DNA from 2 places in the Paenibacillus sp. SEL1 genome. Region 1 is predicted to be linked to the other one. Evidence: riboswitches for the same ligand, from Rfam matches in the RefSeq annotation. Region 1 holds a riboswitch; the other holds the start of a gene.

Evidence for each region. Region 1 has a riboswitch for cyclic di-GMP ahead of ACYCSE_RS15140 (glycosyl hydrolase). Riboswitches for the same ligand answer to the same signal wherever they lie in the genome.
Region 2: another riboswitch for cyclic di-GMP. It lies ahead of ACYCSE_RS11255 (collagen binding domain-containing protein); the one in region 1 lies ahead of ACYCSE_RS15140 (glycosyl hydrolase).

What each region holds. Positions count from the first base shown of each region.
Region 1 is NZ_CM137723.1:3,328,635-3,337,636, reverse strand. Features, by position in the region: gene ACYCSE_RS15145 (hypothetical protein) at 1-476, opposite strand, end outside; gene ACYCSE_RS15140 (glycosyl hydrolase) at 525-2,099, opposite strand; cyclic di-GMP riboswitch class I at 2,113-2,193, opposite strand; gene ACYCSE_RS15135 (sugar phosphate nucleotidyltransferase) at 2,350-3,726, opposite strand; gene ACYCSE_RS15130 (hypothetical protein) at 3,989-4,126, opposite strand; gene ACYCSE_RS15125 (UDP-glucose dehydrogenase family protein) at 4,391-5,719, opposite strand; gene ACYCSE_RS15120 (glycosyltransferase) at 5,725-6,825, opposite strand; gene ACYCSE_RS15115 (glycosyltransferase family 4 protein) at 6,854-8,002, opposite strand; gene ACYCSE_RS15110 (glycosyltransferase family 4 protein) at 7,999-9,002, opposite strand, start outside.
Region 2 is NZ_CM137723.1:2,446,881-2,455,882, forward strand. Features, by position in the region: gene ACYCSE_RS11225 (amino acid ABC transporter permease) at 1-313, opposite strand, end outside; gene ACYCSE_RS11230 (amino acid ABC transporter permease) at 328-987, opposite strand; gene ACYCSE_RS11235 (transporter substrate-binding domain-containing protein) at 1,059-1,889, opposite strand; gene ACYCSE_RS11240 (amino acid ABC transporter ATP-binding protein) at 1,932-2,669, opposite strand; gene ACYCSE_RS11245 (cupin domain-containing protein) at 2,997-3,464, shown strand; gene ACYCSE_RS11250 (class D sortase) at 3,555-4,220, opposite strand; gene ACYCSE_RS11255 (collagen binding domain-containing protein) at 4,337-7,897, opposite strand; cyclic di-GMP riboswitch class I at 8,123-8,203, opposite strand; gene ACYCSE_RS11260 (AraC family transcriptional regulator) at 8,254-9,002, opposite strand, start outside.

The DNA of each region.
Region 1 (9,002 bases):
TGATGATTTGAAAATACAGCCATTTGCGGGACTGCTTTGCCCGCATCCAAAATCCGAACACGGAATATCATACCATTGGGAGGTATCTGATTCAGCTTATACTGAAGTGTCAGTTCAGGGTTCGTGGACGCATTCAAACCGGGAGGAATATCTCCACTGCTGAGCAATACCGGAACTGTTGTACTCTCTTCTGCTACCGACAACGCTGACAGTGCTCCTTTAGCAGACGATTGGGTAGTGGCAGCTGCTGTAGAAATATCGATATTATCCCTACCGACCACACCTTTGAATTCCGCTGAAGAGTCATCCCTCTGACCCAGCTTCCATACTGGACTGGCAGCCGCTACTTTATCCGTCTGCAATTCTGCGCTTCTTGAAGGCGTGTATATAAACCAAGCAATCATCGCTATAGCTACGACCGCTAGTAGTCCAGATAAAACGACTGTATACCTATGGGATAACCATTTTTTTATCATATGATCCACCCTCTCTCCTCATATTTTTGGACCGGGAAAGAGTATCAATCAAGGAAGAAACAAAGCGTTTCCGGGAATCACCGCTTTCGCTTCATGCTGACTTTCCCACATTAGACGTGCCATCGCGTCGCCCATTTCATCATAGTATTCTACTTTTAAATCTACCATTTTGCCTGCTTCCAAAGTAATACTGCCTTTACGCTCCGTCCAGCTTTGTTTGAACCAGCTGTCAATCACCAACTTGCCGTCTACCCATACACGAATACCATCATCGGATATCGTTGTGAACGTATAGGTCTCGCTATATTGTGGTTTGATTTTACCCGTCCAGCGAACCGAGAACTGATCGGCATTCACCTTTGGATCAGCTGCATTGGCGCGCCAGTTGTAGTCCAGCTTGCTATCTGTACGGATCAAAGCAGGACTTCCATTCAAATTCATATTGTTAAAATATTCGCCCTGAAGCCCGTTCACATATACCACATCAGGAACGGAAGGAGGGGTCGGAGCCGGGATAGGCTCACTTTGTCCCTCGTCCGGTAAGGTCGGTACATCTGTCCCAGGTTGTTCGATTGCTGCCAGCCCATTCTTCACATCATCCCGTGTCAAACTCTTCGAATCATTCATATAATCCTGTATTTGATTTGTTGTGTTATTCTCGGTCAGCATCTTGCCCCAAGTCATGGAATATACCCATTTAGGCTGAGCCTGCAACACCTCAGAACTAGGCATCTCACCATGCTCCCCAATGGCAATCGGCTTATTCCGTGCCAATCCAAGCAAGCCTTCGTAATGACTTTGCTTAAAATCATTGTTGTAAATGTCTACTGCCAAAATGTCCACTTTGTCATCCCCCGGGTATTTCGGGGTATACGGAACAGTATACGAATTGGGCGCATTCGGACTCCATACCCACAGCAGATTGTTCAATTGATGTGTGTTTGTAAAACGGTCATACATGATATTCCATAGCTGATTGAAATTAGTTTTGTTTCCCCACCAGAACCAGTCACCATTCATTTCGTGGTAAGGTCTCCACAAAACCGGAACCCCTGCATCACGAAGCTGCTTTAACGAAACAGCGACCTTATCCAGATCGGCAATGAGGAGGTTATACTGCGTAGTACCTGGGGTCACGTATTTGTTGAACTCTGTCTGACTTACTTTCGCCTGTACATTGGCCCAAGTCAGTGGCCTACCCGGTAGCGCTTCATGAAAAGTCATCGTCACAATACCACCGGATCTGCTCCAACGGATAGCACTATCGACGACATTTTTACGTTGTGCTGCTTCCGTAGCGTCAGATTGACCAGAGATAGCTCCCATCTCATAGCCGTGTACACCAACATATGCCTGACTGATTTTTTGGACCTTGTTACTTAATTCATCCGGACTTTCCAAATAATCATGCTGACCGGTGACTATTTTTTCCCCTGAGATGTTGAGTAAATAATTGTATAGTTCACGGGCCTGAATAGAAGCGTCCGAATTAACAGGTTGTAATGAAGCAGCATTCGCCACAGACAGAGAATCACCAAAACCGACGGGCAACAATGAAAAAAGCATAACAACGGGGAGTACATGACGTATCAGTCGATACAGAGGAATAAAATTGAATCTCACTTTCGCTCTTCCTTTCGGTAGCCAGGCTGCCATCCTTGTAGAAGGCCCTTTAGCTTTGCGTACCTGCCTTTCGACAGGGCTGCGTTTATCGTTGGAAGGAGTTTGGATTCCTTCTTACCCTAAGTATCGACTTTCTTTTACCAAAATTTAATAGGTCATGTTCATGAATTTACAGGTTTTCGCCCAATTTCGACAGTTTGAGCTATGAATTTTCATGAATTCGTCTTTTTTTTCGTTTTTACGAAAACAATTATGAGATAAATTGGTGACGGGAAATTTCATTCCAATCCATACAAAAGCGGACAATATCCTCTTCAACCAATTCAGAACCAGTCTGCACCTCAATAAAATCCACATCGGTCACAGCCAAAATGCTATGCTTCGTTCCTTCAGGAATGCGAACTACATCACCAGCTTTTACTTTGTGCAGCTTCTCATTCAAAATAATTTCCGCTTCACCGCTAATAATGGTCCAAATTTCACTCCGTTTGAAATGAAGCTGATAGCTGATATTTTTGCCTTTCCGTACGCGGATTCGTTTGGTCAATACCTCGTTACCCTCGTCATACTTGACATAATCCACAACCCGATACTGCCCCCAACGACGTTCTTCATACATTGGACGCTGATCATGAGCCTTGAGCACTTCCTTAATGCGAGGACTTTCAGCCTTATTGGTCACAAGAATACCATCCGGGCTAGCGGCTACAATCAGATCATTCGTTCCAATGATCGCCACAGGAATGTCTAACTCGTTAATAAGACTCGTATTGACGCAATCCTCCGTTACTACACCTCTGCCCACTTGTTGATTAGACATTTCTTCTGTGAGCGTATTCCAGGTGCCCAGATCCTTCCAAAAACCATCATACGGAAGAACTACGATATCCTTTTCCTTCTCGACTACTTCATAGTCAAAGCTGATTTTTTCCAGAGATGCGTATTGCTTTTGCATTTCTTCATAATTCAGCGGCAAACCCTTGGATGCCAAGATATCCAGCAAATAACTTAATTTGAATGCAAAAACCCCGCAGTTCCATAGAGCATTGCGTTCAATCAGACGCTCCGCCTGCTCCCGGTCGGGTTTCTCTTGAAAATGGCTCACTTCGCGGTAGCCAGTGCTACCTTGGGTGGCATCGTTTTTCGGAATAATGTAACCATATTTCTCTGAAGGATAGGAAGGGACAACCCCGATTAAAGCAAGCTTGCCTTCACTCTCCTGGAGTGTATGTTCCAGCTGGGCTACGGAAGCGAAGAAAGCATCCTCAACATAAGGATCTACAGGCAAAATAGCTATAATTTCATCAGGGGAAACACCAGCAATGGAATATAGATAAGTCGCTGTCAGCGCAATCGCAGGAAAGGTGTCTCTGCGTTCCGGCTCAACAATGATGCGCGTATTCGGCCCGACCTGACTCTGGATCATTTCGACCTGTGCTCTCCCTGTCGCAATAAACGAGGATTCTGATAATCCGTTGTCTCCCAATTGTCTCCATACCCGCTGTACCATGGATTCCGAAATCCCCTCTGGGCTCTCCAGTACCTTCAAAAATTGTTTGGAACGGGAATCGTTGGACAAAGGCCATAATCTTTTACCGGAACCACCAGACAAAAGTACGAGCTTCATAACTCTCCACTTCCTCTCTATATTGGTTGGATGATCGGATGGGGCAAAGTTGAGTAGCCCGCTACGGGCTGGATTTGATCTTACGATCGCTGTTGCCGTGGGATTCTTTGGATTGTGTAAGACATTTATATGTAAGAATCCCAAGTCAAAGGCGACCGCTCCGCTTCTCCAGATTCAAATCCATTCCTGCGCTACTCAAAAATGCATCATGCCGATCATACCGTTTATTGCAAAAGGCACGACCGGACATTATTAAGTCCGGTCAGCCTGTAAAAATCTCACGCTTTCGGTGCTTGCACGCTGTGCTTGCAAGCTTCAAGTAATCGAGGTTTCGTAACGCCTTGCCCAGATTGCCTTCGGCAACCGCAATGGCGTACTTGATCGGAAGGAGCGGCTTCAACCGCGCCGCTCCCTCCGATACGCCCTTCCTACTCCCCCCATAAGGTGGGAGTTTAAAAACTGTGACTCCACGGCGAAAAGCAGCGGAACGGGCAGAATTGTTCTGAAGAAGCGTCAGCGTTTGCCTTTATCCCCGGATTTTAACCTTTGAATGTTTTATATAATCCAGAAAATCCGGGGGTAACAGCAATCGGAAGAACAATCTGCACGCGCAGCGCCTTCAGCGCCTCCAACACCGCCACAGTCACTTTTTAATCTGTCACTTTTAAACTTCCACTTTATCCCGATTCCACCCACTCATCCGCGGACGACCCACGGAGTAGTATTCCAGCCCGGAGCCTTGGATCTGTTCCTCAGCGAATACGTTACGACCGTCAATGAGAACCGGCTTGCGCAAAATGGAGGCCAGTTGTACGAGATCGACTTTTTTGAACTCTTCCCAATCGGTCAACAGGCACACAGCGTCGCTACCTTCAGCGGCTTGCTGTGGGGATGAGCACCACATAATATTCGGGTGATCCACGCGCTCCTTGAATTTATCCATCGCAATGGGATCATACAGTTTGACAATAGCGCCTGCCTGAATGAGCGTTTCTACGATTTCCAGTGCTGGAGCTTCGCGGATGTCATCTGTATTTGGCTTGAAGGCGAGGCCCCAAATGCCAATGGACACACCGTTCAGTTGACCCAGCGATTCGCGCAGCTTGGATACAATCATAAAGCGCTGGTCGGTATTCACCTCGACCACCGATTTCAATAACTTAAATTCATAGTCTACATTACCTGCAATTTGGATAAGCGCATTTGTGTCTTTTGGAAAGCAAGAGCCACCATACCCAATCCCTGCTTGTAGGAAAGAGGAGCCAATCCGTTTGTCCATCCCCATACCGTCAGCCACACAGGTTACATCGGCGCCAACCTTTTCGCAAATATTAGCGATTTCGTTAATGAACGAAATTTTAGTTGCCAGAAACGCATTGGACGCGTATTTGATCATTTCAGCACTACGGATATCCGTCACATAGATTTTATCCGTGAACACCTGATGCAGAGTGACCATGGTTTCACGCAATCCTGTATTGTCCAAACCAATAATGATGCGATCCGGATAAAGCGTATCATTGATGGCTGAGCCTTCTCTCAGGAACTCCGGCGCGGAGACGATATCGAAAGACAAACTCGTGTGACGAGCCAACACGTCCTTAATCTTTTCGTTCGTTCCGACAGGTACAGTACTCTTGGTCATAATAATCTTATACCCGTTCATGGCTTTCCCAACATCAGCGGCCGCCTGTTCAATGTATGACAAATTCGCCTCGCCGTTAGCCAGAGAAGGTGTACCTACCGCCAAAATTACGATATCCGAGCGGCGTACCGCATCGGCCAAATCCGAGGTGAACTCCAACCGGCCCGCTTCCAGATTCAACGCGATCAATTCCTCAATACCCGGTTCATAAATCGGAGATTCTGCCCGGTTCAACATGTCGATTTTGTGCTGCTCCAGATCGACACAAATCACCTCATTACCTTTTTGCGCAAAACATACACCCGAGACGAGTCCAACGTATCCAGTACCGATTACAGCCAGCTTCATTCCGTTCATCCTCCTTTTAGAAAGTTCACATAGGCTTGTTCTACATACTTTTTTAATTGATCCTTGAAGTTTTCTTCATCAAATTTGCGGGCATGGGTAATGATATCGTCCACATTCCACGCATGTTGCTCAACCTTTTCGACGGCCTCCAGCACATCCTCTACTTGATGCTTGCGGAAAAATACGCCGTTCACATGAGGAACAATCGTATCCAGCGCTCCCCCACCCTGAAAAGCGATGACAGGCCGTCCGGCCGCATTCGCCTCCAAAGGCGTAATACCGAAGTCCTCTTCACCCGGAAAAACGAGTGCTCGGCATTCTGCCATCAGCTTGTTAACCTCTTCATCCTCAAGCCTGCCGAGGAACTCAATGTTCGGGGCAGCCATACCTTCGAGTCGTTTACGGTCCGGTCCTTCACCCACAATGCGCAGCTTGAGACCGTTACGTTTGAATGCTTCGATCGCGAGATCGATGCGCTTGTAGGACACCAATCGGGATACGATCAGGTAATAGTCACCGATGTTTGTAGCGCGTTTAAAACGGGATGTATTAATAGGTGGGAAAATCACATCCGAATCCCTTTGGTAATAGTGCAAAATTCTTCGTTTAACAACCGAAGAGTTGGCGACAAACTGGTCTACGTTGCGAGAAGTTTTGGCATCCCATGTTTTCAACCGGTTCATGTACAGCTTGAGCATGTTTTTGAGCAGGTTGGATTTGGACTGCCGGGCCATATATGTATCGTAATCCCAGGCAAACCGCATCGGTGTGTGACAATAACAAATGTGAAACGTATGTTTGGGTACCTGGATGCTTTTCATAAATGCACTGCTGGAGCTTAAAACAATGTCGAAATCCCTAAAATCAAAATCACGGATAGCAATGGGATACAGCGGCAGCACTCCTTTGAAGTTGTCCTTCACTCCTGGGACTTTTTGTAGCCAAGTGGCTCTAATATCCGCATCCTTCAAGTTACGCGACAGGCGGTCGTCGCTGAACACCGTTGTGAAGATAGGAGCCTCCGGATACATATCGTGGAATACCTCTACTACCCTTTCCGCTCCGCCCATTTGGATTAAGTAATCGTGTGCTATCGCTATTTTCATCTGAATCATCCTTTAACGCGAATGTCGGTCAGACTCCTGCCAACAAACCCTTATAGTAATGAACTATATCCTTAACTGTGTTCTCGATGACAAAATGCTTCTTGACCCGTTCCATCCCTCTCTCACCCATCTGCTGACGTTCTTGTGGATGCTCCAACATCCAGCGGATGGCTGCTTCCAGCTTAGCCGGATCACCCGGTTCAATAAGCAGCCCGGTTTCATGGGGTACCACCGTTTCCTTGGGTCCACCCTCATTGGAAGCAATCACGGGGAGACCCGCAGCCATGCCTTCAATAATGACCTGACCGAATGGTTCTGGTGTAATAGAGGTATGAATCAGCAAATCACAACGCTGCATCAGGCCTTGAATGTCATCGACGTGTCCCAGCAGATTGACGTTAGCCAACCCGTATTCGCGCATCGTGGACTCTAATCGTTGCTTGTATTCCTCTTCTCCGAACAATGCATCTCCAGCCAGCCAGAATTTCACGCGCTGATCCGGTAAAAAGGAGCGTGCTGCTTCCAGTAAAATATGCTGTCCCTTCCATTCCGCCAATCTGCCGACCAATACGACGTTAAACGAGTCATCACCACGTACATGGGCAGCCGTGTCACGTGCTGTAATTGCTTTGGCAAAAGCGGAATAAACGACAAGCGTCTTTTTGTCCGGGGGTAACTCCAACGCACTCAGCGTGGACTTGGAATTAGCAATCACTCCGTTGGGCAAAAAGCGGGACATCAGCCGAATCCCTTTGGCCACAATCGGCTTCAGATACGGCGGACCGATGTGGTCACGGATATGCCAGATCAAGGGCAGCTTCGCCGATTTGGCGGCTACTGTACCATACAGTGCAGACTTGAGCGAGTTCGTGTGAACGCACACGACCTTTTCCTCACGCAGCAAGGGCGCAAGTTTTCTACCGTAAGCCAGCAAACGAAAAGCTGCTGCAGGCGCACCTAGATTCACGGCATTCCGTCCCCGATTGCGAATCGAATCGTCCAATGGAACGATGCGCACATCAATATCACGCTGCCGAAGCCGATCTGCCAAATCGCCCTCCTCTGCCAAAATAACGAGCGGGTCGATATGTTCCCCGATATTCGTCAGTATGTTGTACAAAGCGACTTCGCCGCCGCTCCATCTTGCCGTATGGTCAATATAAGCTACTCTCATCATTTCGCCGCCGCCTTTCTATCAAGGACCTGTCGGAACACCTCTTCCACCTGCTCCGCTACATGTCCCCATGTATATCTGCTCAGGACATGGTCCCGGCATTCCCTTGCATTCGGTAGAAGTTCACGATGATCCAGCACACGCAGCAACCCTTCAGCAATGGCTTCACTATCCGTTCCCTTGAACAAAAGCTCGGGACGGAATCCTCTTAAAATCTCCTTGTTGCCACCCACAGGAGTCGCCAGCACCGGCAGTCCCGAGGCCATCGCCTCTACTGTGATCAGACCGAAACCTTCCAGTGCCTGTGTGGGTACAACGAACAAATTCGATGCTTGGTGGTACAGTGGAAGCTCCTCATCCGACACATAACCGAGCAGCCTTACATGGTTATGAAGATTGTATTCCGCCACCTTGGAAGCCAATTCCTCCATCAAGGGGCCCTTTCCTCCAATCAGCAACACATGATCAGGATGACGCTCGGTTACTCGTCGCCATGCTTCCAGTAGCTGTAGTAGTCCCATTCGATTAACAAGACGACGAACGGTTAGCACAATCGTCGCATTTTGCGGCAAATTCAGGCGCTTCCGCACCGCTTCTTGATCCTCTGCCGGGTGGAACCTTTCTACATTCGCCGCACCAGGAATAATATGAATTTTGCTGAGTGGAACTTTATAGTGCTCATGCAAAATATCCCGAAAAGTTTCGCTGAGCACTATAAATTTATCCGCCAGTCCGTAGGCCTTCATCTCAATGGATTTGGCCAACGTCGTTTTTAGCAAATGCTTGATGCCCTGTCCTTCAATCTTCATTTCCTCCGTCCACGGTCCGTGAAAGGTGGTAACTACCGGGATTCCTCTTTTTTTCGCCTCCAGCGCCGGTCCGACACCATAGGGAGCAAAATGGGAATACAGTACATCCGTCGGTTGCTTGTCGAACAGCTCTGCTGCATATTTTTGCATTAGCTCTCGACGCTTCCACATGGATTGCTGCTTGCTGCCAATCG
Region 2 (9,002 bases), 880 kb from region 1:
CGGCGATCATGGCTCCCTCGAAGATCGACAGGCCTGTAATGGCTGCCCACTTGAGGGAAATCGACAATCCGATGGATGGTAAAACCATACCGATGAAGAAAATAATGAGCAATAGTGGAAGATTGCGAATGAGATCAATGATAAAGGCTGCAACCTGTGAAATGACAGGTAAGCGAGTATAGCGCAGGATGCCGAATAAGATACCGAGAACGAAGCTGAACACGATAGAGTAAATAGCAACCTCCAGCGTGAGCAGGAAGCCCTCCAGTATAAAACGCACATTAGGCCACACAAACAATCCACCGAAATCCATACGGGCTTCCCTCCTTAGGATGTTTTGGACAGACGCCGTTCCATATATAGTACAAGAAAGCTAAGCGGAACCGTCAAGATAAGATACAACAGCGCCGTGATGGCGTAGACTGTGATGGGCAGGAAGGTATCCGAGTTAATGAGGTCCGAGTAATACATTAGGTCCAGTCCGGCCACAATAGCCAGCACGGAAGAGTTTTTGACCAGATTAATGAATTGGTTGCCGATCGCAGGCAGTACAATTTTGATGGCTTGCGGTAAAATAATGCTAATCATCGTCTGGTTGTAACTCAAACCGGAGGACCTTGCCGCTTCAAATTGCCCCTTGGGCACAGATTGAATGCCGGCACGTATGGCCTCAGCAATAAAGGAGGCCGTGTATACGGTCAATCCAAGCGTTCCAGATACGAATCCGTCCAAAGGGATGCCCAAAGTGGGAAGCCCGAGATAAAAAAACAGTACGACGATCAGCAATGGGATATTGCGGATGACCTCTACATAGACGGTACCGATCCAGTTCAGCCATTTAAAAGGCGCAATTCGGAGGATGGCAATAATAGCCCCTAGAATAAAGCTTCCGATCAAGGCAATGACACTAGCTTGAACGGTATGAAGCAAGCCTTCTCTGAAACGGTCGCTATGATCAAAAAGTACGTTGATATCAAAAGTAAGCATCTGTGAATGTACCTCCTTATCCAGACCTAAGAAAGGAAGGAGCTCGCAATCGCGGCTCCTTCACAAGAATACTATTCGGGTTTAACCCCAAGCCATTGCTCGTGGAGCTTATCGTATTCACCGTTGCTTTTCAGTTCCTTGATCGTATCATTAATGGCTTGCAGCAGTTCAGGCTGTCCCTTCTTCACTGCAATGCCGTAAGGTTCCTCTGTGAAGTTCCCGCCTACAAGAATATAATTCGGATCTTGCTTCTGCATGCCGAGCAGAATAGAGTTATCGGTAGTTAACGCTTCTCCTTTACCTGCTTTGAGGGCGTTGAAAGCATCCTGATAGTTTTCGAATTCCAATATCGTTGCTTCAGGAGCTTTTTCACGGATATTTTTGGCGGAAGTAGAGCCTTTCACGGCGAGCACCTTGGTTTTTGGGGTCAGAGATTCCAGCCCGGTGATGGGGCTCCCCTTTTTCACGAGCAGAGATTGCCCGGCGTTAAAATAGACGTCGCTGAAATCAACCTGTTTTTTACGTTCATCCGAAATGGTCATCGTCGCGATAATGGCGTCAATGTCCCCGTTTTGCAATAAGGTGATTCGTGTTTTGGACGTGACCTCTTTTAGTTCAAGTTTGGTTTCATCGCCAAAAATATGTTTGGCTACAGCCTTAGCGATGTCGATATCAAAGCCTTCTACTTTTCCGCTAGCCGGGTCTTTCAGTCCGAACAGCTTGGTATCGTATTTCACACCAACGACCAGTTTGCCACGCTGTTTGATCGCTTCCAGCCCGTTGGCTGCTGCCGGCTCATTCCCCGACGTTGCCGCTCCTTCTTTGCCTCCACAGCCTGCCAAGACGAGCAGACAAGATAAAGCTACCAGCACCAAAGTACTCCATTGAAATCTTTTTCTCATCAGAACATTCCCCTTTCGATTTACGCTACATTGGTAGTCTGTTTAATGATGAATCAGACGGCTCAGGAACAGGCGAGCCCGTTCTTCACCCGGATTCTGGAAAAATTCGGCAGGTTGGCTGTCTTCCAAAATCTGTCCTTTATCCATAAAAATCACGCGGTCCGCCACTTCACGTGCAAAGCCCATTTCATGAGTGACAATGACCATTGTGATGCCCTGATGGGCGAGCGAGCGCATAACATCCAGTACCTCTCCGATCGTTTCGGGATCAAGAGCTGAAGTAGGCTCGTCGAACAACATAATTTTTGGATTCATCGCGAGCCCACGGGCGATCGCGACCCGCTGCTGCTGTCCACCGGACAATTGGGAGGGGTAGCTCTGTGCCTTTTCTTCGATTCCGACGCGCTTTAGATAGGTGATGGCTGTTTGAGTAGCTTCTTCTTTCGAGATGCCCAGTACCTTCATAGGTGCCAGTACAATGTTTTCAATCACCTTTTTGTGTGGATACAGATTGAAATGTTGGAACACCATCCCGATGTTGCGGCGGAAGGCGTTAATATCAATCTTTTTGTCATGTACAGGGACCTCGTTAACGATCAGCTCCCCATCCGATATCGTTTCCAGACGATTGATGCAGCGAAGCAGGGTGCTTTTACCCGAGCCGGAGGGACCGATGATTACGACGACCTCGCCCTCCTTAATTTGAAGATTGACGTCTTTGAGTACATGGAAGTGACCGTAATGCTTGTTGACATTGCGAAACTGGATCAGAGAGCTCACCCCTTTTAGACTTGGATACATAGCTTAGTAGACGGATTGACATGATCAAGCTCTATTAGAATTTCAAAATTTCTCTCATGATACTATAAGCTTACAATAAAAAACAAGATTTTATGTCATGAAACTTTACGCATAGTATATTTTTGTATGTCCTTTTGCTTGTTAACTGCTATTTATATGATAAAATCAAATGAATATTCACAATTTAATGTTATTTAATTTGACATGGAATAATAGCGTTCGACATGCCAAGGGAGAAACGTGACAAAAGCAACGCTATGTTTTACAGTAGGGAAGAAGGAATTTAGGGTAAAGGAAGGTTAGACAATGACGAAAGCTATTTCACCGCTAGTAACGGCATTGGGCATGGAGCCCCATCCAGAAGGCGGCTGGTACAAAGAGATGTGGAAGGCCCATTTCCAAATTCCGAAGCCTGTACTGCCGGATGTGTATTCCGGTCCGCGCTTTGCAGCTTCGTCTACGTATTTCTTGCTGCATCCGGGCGAGTTCTCCGAGTGGCATGTGGTCCATTCTGATGAGCTGTGGTTATATCATAGCGGAAGCCCTGTAGAGTTGAAATTGGGTGGAAGCGGAGAAGAGCCTGGTGAAGAAACTGTGATTATCGTCGGTGCGGATGTGGAGGCAGGACAGCATCCACAAGCACTCGTCCCAGGAGCAGTATGGCAAACGGCACGTCCGCTTGGGGATGAGCCCGTGCTGGTAACCTGTGTGGTTGCACCAGGATTCCACTTTGATGATTTCAAGCTGATTGCCAAGAATCCAACTGAATCATGATGTGAGCATTGGCGGGTGTATTTCTGTAATGAACAGGAATGGCCCGCCTGATTTATTTTTACTCATAGAAATAGGTACTTTAAAATGGCTTTAGGTGCTTAGTTTGGCCTGAACAATGAGACGATGGGTGGGGTTGACGAGAGGGTCACATGTAATCAGCGTGAGCAGCTTTTGTTTTTTGAAGCTTTTTAGAACAGACACGTCCGTAGGATCAACCACCTTCAGGCTATAAACGCTATATACATATTGGTTACCCCGAGTGTTGACAACAATCTTATCCCCAATCTTCAATTCATTTAGACGATTAAATAAACGTCCAGAGGTACGGGCTCGATGAGCAGCAATGGCGGCATTCCCCACTTGTCCCAGCGTCCCCGTTTCCGGCATATGTACAGCCGCGTGTCTCATATTTATCCTCGTTGCGCCTTCCAATACAGGGAGCTTTAAAGCAATACGACTTATACTAATAGTGGCTATGGGAGTTTGTTCATTAGCGCTTGCCATGGGAGCAGGAGGTGGGGAAGTATTTTGTCGTGCTTCACTAACCGGAACTTTCGTAAGACGAGTGGACAAGCGAGCATAGCTGTCTGTAAGACTGGCGGTTCTAAGCGCATCGCTTTTTCCTGATGGTAGCTCGGCTGCTTTTAATAGCTTGCTTTGTTCCTGATCCTCATTCCATTCCGTCGCTTTAGGAAACAAAATAAAAAGTAAGCCTAACACAATAAATACGTAGGAAAGTTTACGCAGACGCAGCAATCTCGCCTCCCCTAAGCAAAGTACGGATCATACATACTTTTAAAAAAAATGCCCCATTCCAGGCTCATTCTAATCGGGAATGGAATGAGCCGGGAGATCAGGGCAGGTGATTAATTTTATTTTTTGTTTGTCCGTCTGAATTTCAAAAATACGCCCCATATAACCATCGCTATGCCTGTCAAATAGAACGGAACGGGGCTGCTTTCACCTGTTTGGGGTAATTGATGTACCGCAGGTGTATCCTCCGGCTCTTCAGGTTCTTTCCCCGGAACCTTGAGACGGATCTTAGGTTCGGGATCGTCTTTCGAATCCACCGGAGGAGGATCTTGATGAGGCATGACGGCTGGCAGTTCCGGCGGTATAGGCGCAGGTTCCTCCTGTGGAGGGACTATGTCCTCCGGAGACTTTGGCAATGACGGAGGGACGATTATAGGCGGAATATTGGGTATTTCCGGATCTTTGTCATGTTTTTTACCTGAGCCTCCGGACGGGGGTGAGGGGTTTGGATGAGTAGGCGTTCCTGGTCCTGAGGGATTCGTGGGGTCTGTTGGAGTTCCCGGGTCTACAGGTGGTTCAGGGTCGTTTTTCTTTTCTTTACGATTGGTGATCACAACCCTCTTTACGCCAGAGCTTTGTCGCAGTGTTGCGTCTATTTTGATCTCGAGCTTGCCCTCGGTAATTTTATAGCCCTCCGGTGCTGCCAATTCTTCCAAGATGTAATCGTCATGAAGCAAGGAAGAAAAGATGATTTTGCCTTCCTGATTGGTGGTCTGAATGAGAGGGGCTCTTTTTTGACCTTTATCATAGAGCGCAAACTGTGCGCCAGGCAGTACCTTGTCAGGCATATCCTGATCTACCTTGGTCAGCTCAAGACTTTCGGTCACACCCCCGCCAGAACCGGAGCCGGAAGACGTTCGTACGATGATTTCCTGGCTGGTTTCCCGCAGTTCTGTCGTCAAGCGATCCCCCTCAAAGGCAACCTTATTACTCACTTTGGCTTTGTCTTCAGCATGAATGAACGATTGGTATTCAAGTATAAAAGCAGTGGAAATATCCTTAGCAAAAGTAAGTTCAAACGTTTGCTGGCCTTGAGCATCTGTCTTGATATACAGCTTGTAATCTTGGTTTCTAATCAACTCGGTGCCCTTGGTGGTATTTCCGTTGGCAGCGATGATTGTAGAGTACAAATGAAAGGAATCCTCAATTAAGATTTGATTGCTGCTAGGCTGATCTATAATTTTAGCATTGGATACATGGGACTGTCCTTCATTGATGCGGATGCTCCAGTCAATCTTATTTCCATTTTGTGTACCGACTTTAGATACATATTCTCCGCCATGAGGTACCGTGACTTGCGCTGCCCATTCGGAGACAGTTTTTTGTCCATCCAGTAGAAGGGCTTGATTATGGATTTCCTTTTCAATCAGTTCTCCTTCCAATGAAGTTTGAAAGGTAATCCAGTAGGGAGTCTGTATCTTATTTTTGAACTGGATACGCAATTCATTACCATTTTGCTCGGAGGGAGGAATAATGGTGTATTGATCTGCTGGGATTTCAGCCCCTTTTTGTACGCCATCCCACCATCCCAGCAAGGTCATATCGTATACTTTTACGGAGGCGGGCAGTAACTTCTGACCTTGTAACAAGGGGTCTCTCACTTCCGCGTGATTCAGGATCTTGCGATTGTAGTTAGCTTTAATGTCCCAGGTAATGAGCTTGGAGGTCGCATTATAGCTTCCTTGCTTGGCACCGTTTCGTTGTGTCATAAAGTCCGGCCAGATCGGGCACTCCACTTCTTGCGATGATCTTTCTCCGTCTTCAAACTGGTATTCTATATGGGATTTATTACGAAACTCGGGCTTCGTTGTATCCGTTTTCCAGTCATTATTATAGGTAGTTGAATACTTGATTGTATAAGCCTTCTGAATGGCTTTATGAAAAATGAGCGTAAATCCTTGTTTATAGTCCTGTGATAGCGGAATCAGCTCGTAATCCGTGGGTGCACGTAGCTCCGTTGTTCCGTCAACACTTTGAATTTTCAGGGTGTCCGGTAACAAGGCCAAGCCCCCGTTTGGAAACACATCCTGAATGACAATATTTTTCATGATGTACAAGTCTGTATTGATGGTAATCACCCAAGGTATGATTTTGGTGTTGTAATTGGGTGTGTCATACATTTTAGTCATAACTCCGCTTATGATTTCCGTCGATACAATCTTCTGCGTTCCATCCGAGGTTATGATGTTTATAACTTTTCCATTATCATAGACACGGCCTCTGGCTTGAGTCTGGTATCGGATGGTATAGGCTGAATCTACGTCGAAGTTGAATTGAAGTTTGAAGCCGTTGCGGTCCGGATAATCAACTGGGATGACAGTATATGCCCACGATGGGAGCTCCTCCAGTGTGTTTCCCTTAAATACTTTCAAAGAACCGGGCAGCAATTCTTGAGTTTTATTGAAATGATCAATTAAAAGAGCTTTGGCTTCGGGAATTTTTGTCTCGCTGAAGTTATATCTTATGGCCCACGAGAGTGTTTGTGTGGCATGATCATATTTTTCAACCTTTTTGGACAAAAATTCACCACGTTCCACCTGAACAGTAGCGGTAGCAACAACGTTCTCTATCGCATCTCCTGAAAGCGTTGCTGTGTTGGAGAAACGAGTTTCATCGCCAATAATACGCGTGGAATATTGAATCTGATAGGCCGTGTTAATGCTATCGTCTTGAAAACGAATCACAAACCCTGTCCCGGCTTGATCTGCTTCAATGGCATATTCACTTGCATTCACTAGGTCTCGAACAACGGTCGAGCCGTCGATATTGACTTGTAGATGATAGAGCCGGATAGAGTCTCTTCTGAGTTCCAACCCTGAAGGAATTGGATCGGTGATGAGGGCATGCTTTACGGTGTTTAGCTGTTTGTTCACATCAATGGTCCAGTCGATCTGATTGGTGCCAGCTATTTTCCCTTGTTTGCTTAGGGTTGGCCCTGACTGGGGTTTTACATTCACGATGACCGTTTGTACCCCGCCTTTGATTGGAATCACAATGATGATCTCTGTACTGCCTTTCATCATCTCTTTCGTAAACTCGGTTTTGATTTGCAGTTTGCCGCTGACATTGGAATGATTCTCTACATATTGGTTAAAGGTCATGATCACCTTGCCCTGACGATCTACTGTGAAGTATCCCACGGTTCCGTCGGTAGTGACTAGTGGAGATGAGATATCAGTGTAGATGACAAACTGTTCTGGTAAATGAAAGGTGAAGGTGTCCCCTGACTTATAGGTATTGTCAGGAAGCTCCCATTCATAGCCTAGTTGGATGGCTGATCCGATGTCGAATTGGCTGTCTGGACTATATACCGCATCAATGACACGCCCTGCTTCGTCGGTCAGGCTCAACTTCGTTAATATGCTCTGCGGAGCTGCATCATGTTGAGACTTTGAACTGGTTGCTCCTTGAACGAAGGGAACCGTGTTTGAAGGAATCTCCCTAGGAGGTTCAAGGTTTGGGACAACGTATACAGCATCCGTAACGGTATGGTTAGGATCGGATACAGCACTCTGCGGCAGTTCTGGGGCTGGAGCATCTGCGTAAGCCAGCGTTGCGCTGAAAAAGCTTTGGACAATGAGCAATAAGGCAATGATCATTACATTTATTTTTGTTCTCATGCTCCAAGTGATTCTCCTATTCATCGTAATATGGCAATGCTTCGGCGGTTATGTTTTTTTCCTTCCCTCCTCCTAGTTCGAAATTAGTATATTCAGCATGCTAGGCTGACATGACTATCCCAATAGAAAAAAAGCCCTGATCATAGCGATCAGGGCTTTCTTCGAGAGAGGTAAAGCAATTTGTGATGGATCTATGTAAAAAAGACATAATAAAAAGCTCGTTCATCTGGTAGCTGGCTGCCATCTGGAAAGGAAGGCCCTATAGTTTTGCGTCACTGCCTTTCGACAGTTTTGCCATTAACTTGAATAGCTTGTGCGTCTATCATCTATCAAACTGATTTCATGTAACCTCTCATTTACAACTTGGAACGGTTCCCCCATTTTTTGCGGAAGGAATGAGGTGTTTCTCCTACATGCTCCTTGAATAGGTTAATAAAATGGCTCGTATTGGGAATCCCTACGTACCTTGCGATATCCACAATGGACATGTCACTGGTTTTAAGCCAGCTTTGAGCGGCTGTGATACGGACATTAATGAGATAATCAATCGGAGAGAAACCGATCTGCTTTTTGAAATTTTTAGCCAGATTAAACTTGTTTAATTCAAACATATCTGCCAGCGAGTCCAGTGTTATTCGCTCACAGTAGGACTGATCCAAATATCGCTGTACCCGACGTACTTCGCTCAGGGTTTCAGCATTCACACACGGATGATCATAGGGATGTTGCAAAATGCACGTTAGTATTTCACCAATGAGCCTGGACGTTAGTAGCTCAGCGGAAAGACTTCTGTCAGACTGCCCACAAATCAGAGCATGGAGCTTATCCAATATAATATGCGGATTATGCATGGAAATGACCGGTTTATTATGCTTGGCAAATTGTTCGTAAAAATTTTCAATCAGATTGCCATACAGGTACAGGCTGATAAACTCCCAGGATTCATGACCGGAGGTGCTGTATTGAACATATTCCTCGCAATTAACAAAGAACAAATCTTGAGGTTTTATGATATATTTCTTGCCCCGGTACAGTAATTCTCCCTTACCAGACAACGTAAAGACAAGCAAAAAAGAGGCAAGTTCTTTCCTTTCCATCATAAAAG